DNA from 3 places in the Clostridium acetobutylicum ATCC 824 genome. Region 2 is predicted to be linked to each of the others. Evidence: riboswitches for the same ligand, from Rfam matches in the RefSeq annotation. Region 2 holds a riboswitch; each other region holds the start of a gene.
What was found. A riboswitch is a leader RNA that binds a small molecule or an ion and turns the genes downstream of it on or off. The one in region 2 is predicted to bind lysine.
Positions count from the first base shown of each region.

Region 1: another riboswitch for lysine. It lies ahead of lysA (diaminopimelate decarboxylase); the one in region 2 lies ahead of CA_RS17755 (amino acid permease).
Region 3: another riboswitch for lysine. It lies ahead of dapA (4-hydroxy-tetrahydrodipicolinate synthase); the one in region 2 lies ahead of CA_RS17755 (amino acid permease).

Region 1 covers NC_003030.1:703,054-705,338, forward strand. The annotation lists gene CA_RS03305 (M18 family aminopeptidase) at 1-983, shown strand, start outside; lysine riboswitch at 1,147-1,332, shown strand; gene lysA (diaminopimelate decarboxylase) at 1,427-2,285, shown strand, end outside.
Region 2 covers NC_003030.1:3,649,493-3,651,777, forward strand. The annotation lists gene CA_RS17755 (amino acid permease) at 1-1,183, opposite strand, end outside; lysine riboswitch at 1,492-1,667, opposite strand; gene CA_RS17760 (tRNA dihydrouridine synthase) at 1,699-2,285, opposite strand, start outside.
Region 3 covers NC_003030.1:3,800,804-3,803,088, forward strand. The annotation lists gene rbr3B (NADH peroxidase) at 1-477, opposite strand, end outside; lysine riboswitch at 834-1,006, shown strand; gene dapA (4-hydroxy-tetrahydrodipicolinate synthase) at 1,098-1,958, shown strand; gene CA_RS18530 (NUDIX hydrolase) at 2,061-2,285, shown strand, end outside.

The sequences.
Region 1 (2,285 bases), 990 kb from region 2:
TCAATACAGAGGTATATGGAGGACCAATATTAAGCACATGGTTTGATAGACCCCTTTCTATAGCAGGAAGAGTTACAGTAAGAGGAAAAAGTGCTTTATTTCCGGAAACAAAACTATTGAATATAAAGAGACCTATACTTGTTATTCCTAATTTAGCTATACATATGAATAGAGATGTAAACAGCGGGTTTAAAATTAATCCACAAGTTGATACTCTACCTATTATAGGAATTATAAATGATAAATTTGAAAAAGAAAATTATCTTATGAAAATTATTGCAAGTGAACTTGGAGAAGATATTGAGAACATAATAGATTTCGATTTGTTTTTGTATGAATATGATAAGGGATGTATTATGGGAATAAATAATGAATTTATATCTAGCAGCAGATTAGATGATATGGAGATGGTTCACGCAGGATTAAATGCTTTAGTTAATGCTAAGTGTTCAGAAGCTACCAACGTTTTGGCTTGCTTTGATAATGAAGAGATAGGAAGTGCTACAAAGCAGGGAGCAGATTCACAGTTTTTGTCAGATATACTTGAGAGAATAGTTTTATCCTTTGGTGGAGATAGAGAGGATTTCTTTAGAGCACTTCATAATTCATTTATGATATCATCAGATTCGGCACATGCAGTTCATCCAAATAAAGGAGAAAAAGCAGATCCAATAACAAGGCCTCATATAAACGAAGGTCCAGTTATAAAGATAAGTGCGGCTCAAAAGTATACTTCAGATAGCAATTCAATAGCTGTTTATGAAGAGGTATGCAGGCTCTCAGGTGTTCCTTACCAAAAGTTTGTAAACAGATCAGATGAAAGAGGTGGAAGTACTATAGGACCAATAACAGCTACCCATACAGCTATAAGAACAGTAGATATAGGAACACCACTTCTAGCTATGCATTCAATAAGAGAGTTGTGCGGTACATTAGATCATATGTATGTAGAGAAGTCTTTTGAAGAGTTTTATAATTTATAAGCAATTAATATTGTATATTTAGTTTTTGTGTGATACAATTAAAAAAAATAATGTAGGAATAACTGTTACATTTTGTTTTATATAAGATTTCAGGATTATACTTATAACGGAAATACTTTATAAATCACAATGTTAATATTCCATTGCATTATATATATTAATAACCTTTTGTAGAGGTGCTTTAAGTCAAGAGTAACCGTTTGGAGTTGGCAAACTTAGATGAACGGTAAAAGGGGCTTTTAGCCGAAGCATTTAGATTGGCAGATTTATTTGCTGGCTTTTCATACAACATATGAATGGCTGTCACTTTATTAGTTAGTTATTAGGTAAGTGGAGCGCTACAAGGTACACAAGATTGCATTTATTAGCGGCAAGGGTGTTCCTTTGCCGCTTATTTTTATAAAGAATATTGTGGCGCAAAAAAAGATAAAGAGGTGTTTAAAGTGAAACTATTTGGCAGCATGCATGAAGAGAACAACGAATTATATATAGGGGGGATAAGCTCAAAAGAGCTCGCAAAGAAGTATGGAACTCCTCTTTATGTAATAGACGAGAAGCTAGTTAGACAAAATTGTAAAGAATATTATGAGAATTTCAAGGTTAAGGAGAAAAAAAATAGAGTTGCGTATGCGGGAAAGGCATTTTTACCAATTGCAATGTGTCAAATCATAAAAGAAGAAGGGCTTAGCTTAGATGTAGTTTCAGGGGGAGAGCTTTATACTGCTTATAAGGCAGGCTTTAACATGGAAAATGTACTCTTCCATGGAAACAACAAGACCATAGATGAGATGGAAATGGGGGTAAGATTAAATGTTGGAAGGTTTGTAGCGGACAATTTCTATGAGATAGAAAAAGTAAATGAAATAGCTAAAAAGATGGGTAAAGTACAGAAGGTATTTTTAAGAATAACACCAGGAATAGAAGCACACACCCATGAATATATAAAAACTGGACAAATTGATTCAAAGTTTGGTTTCACGCTAAGTAATGGGGATGCCCTTAAAGCTGTAAAAGAAGTTTTGAATTTTCAAAATGTTGAGTTATCTGGGCTGCACTGCCATATAGGATCTCAGATTTTTGATATAGCGCCTTATTTAGAAGAAACAAGAGTTATGCTGGCATTTATAAAGGAAATACAGAAAGAAACAAATTATGAAATAAAGGAGCTTGATTTGGGAGGTGGCTTTGGCATTTACTACACAGAAGTAGATAAGCCGAGAGGTGCTGAGGAATTCTGTAGTGCAATACTAAAAGAAGCAGAGGAAAGCTCAAAAAAACTAGGGGTAAAGTTGCCTAAACTAA
Region 2 (2,285 bases):
AAGCTAATGCTATTACTGGTCCTATAGGAAATAACTTTGCCCTATAAATAAGCTTATTTAAATCACGTTTCTGAGCAACATATGCCTTACGAAATCTATAATGGCATACAGCTATACCTGCCCAAGCAAGGAAGCCTGCAAGTCCTGAAGCCGCAACAAGCCAAACATAAACAGTACTCTCAGCGTAAAGTCCAGTTAAGAAACATGCTGATGCTACGATAGTAGTTAATGCTAATGCATATACTGGAACACCTCTTGAATTAAGTTTCCCTAAGATTTTAGGTGCCTTTCCTTCTTTAGCCATTGCATAAAGCATTCTACTTGAGGCATACATACCTGAATTTCCACAGGATAGCACTGAAGTTAAAATTACTGCATTCATTATTGCTGCTGCAATTGGTATACCCGCTCTTTCAAATACCATTGTAAATGGACTTATCTTAACTCCTGCTTGTGTATAAGGAATTATCGCACTTACAACAAATATAGTTCCTAAATAGAAAATTAAAATTCTCCAGAATATCGTATTAATTGCTTTAGGTATGGACTTTTTAGGATTTTCACTTTCTCCAGCCGCAATACCAACAAGCTCCGTTCCCTGAAACGAGAAGCCTGCAATTAGAAATACCATAAAAATAGATTTTACGCCTCCAACAAACGGAGCATCTTTAATGGTAAAGTTTCTAAGTCCTATCTTATGTCCACCTATTATACCTAAAATTGTAGCAGTACCTACTATTAAGAATACAATTACAGTAATTACCTTAATTCCTGCAAACCAGTATTCAGATTCTCCGTACGCTTTTACAGATAACAAGTTAAGCGCAACTATTAATACAAGGAATAAAATGCTCCAGATAACAGCAGGAACACCTTTAAACCAAAACTTCATAGCCATTCCACCAGCCACCATTTCAGCTGCAACAGTAATAGCCCAGTTGTACCAATAATTCCAACCAAGTGCAAAACCTACGGATTCATCAACGAACTTCGAGGCATAGGTTTCAAATGAACCTGAAACTGGCATAAAAGTAGCCATTTCTCCTAACCCTGTCATTAAAAAATATACCATAACTCCTATACATGCGTATGCAACAAGTGCACCACCAGGACCTGCCTGATGAATTGTATCACCAAGTGCTATAAATATTCCTGTTCCTATGGCTCCACCCATAGCAATCATATTAAGATGCCTTGCTTTAAGGCTTCTTTTAACCTCATTTGAATTTGTTTCTTTTATAGTATCTATTTTTTCTTCCTCCTTATCGGTTATATTTCCGATAAGCGAACTAACTAAGTGAGATAAAAAATCAGATTGGCAGCACCGTTTGCCTTTTCACGTACTAGCAAATTAAAGGCAAGCTAAAGCATAAAATCTAAATGTAATTATTCGCATTTTATACTTTACTATAAATTAAAAAACGCCCTGAGACTACACTCAGGGCATTAAAACACATATTTAATAAAACAAATATACGTTGTTAATTCCACACCAATGATAGTTCTCCACAATTATACTTTGTGACAGTTTTGCACATATTTTATACAAACCCAGCAGTACAGCATTAAAGCATTAGCTATACGCTTCGGCAAAATTTCCTTTTAAACTGCTTCATAGTGCTTGTCTCCACAGTTCTACTCTTAAATTTTGCGCCTCTACCTCAGTTATTCACTTATTTTTTTAGTATACACTATACTTTAAATTAAGTCAAATTCTCCAAATAACGCTGATATAATAGCCTCATAGTCACGTAGTCTGTTTGCCTTTCGTATTTTCTTGGCAAATTTATCGCTATCCTTAAATAAATGTATCATATAAAACCAGATTTCCTTCATTTTAAATAGCACATTTTTTTCACCAGAGAGAATATCTTGATACTCTTCATAAATTGCATCATGAAATTTCTTTAATACCTCTTTCTCTAGGACATTATTGCTATTAATTTTCTTAATTATATTAGGATTTGAAATAATTCCTCGCCCTAACATAACTACACCTAAATTCGAAAATTCTTCTATGAGCTTAATATAGTCATTACTTTGAAAAATATCTCCATTGTAACACACTGTACTTTTACTTAACTCTAAGGCATCCTTAAACACCTTCATATTAGGTTTATTATTATAAAAATCTGTTTGTATTCTTGGATGTATGATAAGTTCTTCCAATGGATATTTATTAAATATTTTAATTAGTTCATAAAATTCATCCGGAGAATCTTTTCCAATTCTTGTTTTTATAGAAATCTTAGCAGGTGACTTTGAAAATATCTTCTCTAAAAATT
Region 3 (2,285 bases), 150 kb from region 2:
ATGTACTGTATCATGAATAGCATCATAGTTAAGCTTTTTAGCTAAAGTTGCAAGCTCTTTCTTTCCTTCGCAAGCTCCTTTTTCAGCATCAACTCTCATTTGAAGATTTGTCTTAGTATCAGCTACTACAACTTCTCCTAAAAGCTCAGCAAACTTTGAAGCATGTTCAGCTTCTTCAAATGCAATTCTCTTATATGCTTCTGCAACTTCAGGGTATCCTTCTCTATCTGCTTGTCTTGCCATTGCAAGATACATGCCAACTTCTGTGCATTCTCCTGTAAAGTTAGCTCTTAAGCCTTCAAGAACTTCTTTATCTACACCCTTAGCAACTCCTATTTTGTGCTCATCTGCCCAGCCTTCGCCTTCGTCTTTAACTTCTACAAATTTATCTTTTCCAGCACCACATACAGGGCATTTTTCTGGAGCATCCTCTCCTGTATAGATATATCCACAAACAACACATTTAAATTTTTTCATTTTTAATTTCCTCCTTTAATCTCTCTCATATATTTATATAGTATTTTAGTTTTATATATTATATTTATTACTTGCTCTCCATATTTTGCTAACTTCTCTTGACAATTGTTATTATATAATAATTATTATTTGTTTGCAATAGTTTTTTTAAATTTTTTCTAATTTTTTCTTTAAATATGTGTAATATATCGCTTATATGGTAATACATATTTAGCCTTTTCCCTGCTTATTGCCACACTTTACAAACTATTTACTAATAAAAAATATTACTAAATTTCACTATATCAACTTGTAAACTGTTTTAAAGTTGAAACTTAATTTAATGTATGATAAACTATTGATAAAATTAAATTCTTACCTAGGGTAAAGGTGCTGTAGTTATTATTATTTATTCTTAGCTGGCAAGCTTTGAGGGATAAAGAAAGGAATTGCAGCCGAAGAAGGATTTCCGGCAGGAACTTTTTCTGGTTTTGTATAAAATATATGCAGAACTGTCACTATTCTTTTATAGTGGAGAGCTACAAGGTGCACGTGAGATGTTTATAACAACAGCAAAGTGTTCCTTTGCTGTTAATTTTTTTGTACCAAATAAAGCCCCTGGTAAGGGAAAGAGGGATTAAATGAAAATCGAAGGTGTTTTAATACCATTAATTACTCCTTTTAAGGATGGCAAAGTAGATTTAGCTTCTTATGAAAAACTTATTAGGCACTATTCAAAAAAAGGAGTCGCTGGCTTTATGCCTCTTGCAACCACAGGCGAAACTCCTACATTATCAGATTATGAATACCAAAGCATATTAGAAAAAACTGTTGAATGCAATGAACTTAATCTTCCTATATATGTTGGTTTTGGCGGAAATAATACCGAAAAAATGACCAAGGATATCAAAATGCTTGATAAATATAATATTAAAGGTATTTTATCAGTATGTCCTTATTATAATAGACCTGACCAAAGGGGAATATACGAACATTTTAAAAGAATATCTGAATCAACTTCCTTAGATATAGTATTATACAATATACCTTACAGAACCGGAAGAAACATAGAAAATGACACTATAAGAAGGCTTTCTGAATTAGATAATATAGTTGGAGTAAAGGATGCTTGTGGTGATTTTACTCAAACCACAGAGCTTTTATTAAATCGTCCAGATAACTTTTCAATACTTACTGGCGAAGATGCCTTCTTCTACAGCACACTAATGCTTGGAGGAGATGGCGGTATAATGGCATCCGCTCACTTAAATACTGAAAAATACGTTGAAGTATTTAATAAATCTAAGCAAAATGACTATAAATCTGCTCTAGAAATCTGGAAACAAGTAGCTAACATGATTCCTCTGCTATTTGAAGAGCCAAATCCTGCACCAATAAAGTACTGTCTCTCAAAAACAGGAGTTATAGCTTCTGAAGCTTTAAGGTTGCCTCTAGTACCTATCTCAGAAAATCTAAAAGAAAAGTTAAATAAATTTTTATAATAGTTATCCACATTTATGCTAAAATAAGAGGTATAAATGTGGATTTTTTTTTATAAAAGTGGATAACTTTTAATATTTTAATTGAAATTGAAGGTGATTATAATGACAGAAAATAAAATACAAAAATTAACCCCTCTAGCAGAAACAAAATTTCTAAGTCTTTATGATATTGAATACAAAAATAAAAAACAAGATACAAGACACTGGACTGTAGCTTCAAGGAAAGATTACAAAGCTCTTAGTGATCAATATCTTAATGGTGCTGCTGAAAAAACCGATGCGGCAATAATTGCAGCTTTTCATGAAGATACACACAAAATAGTCTGC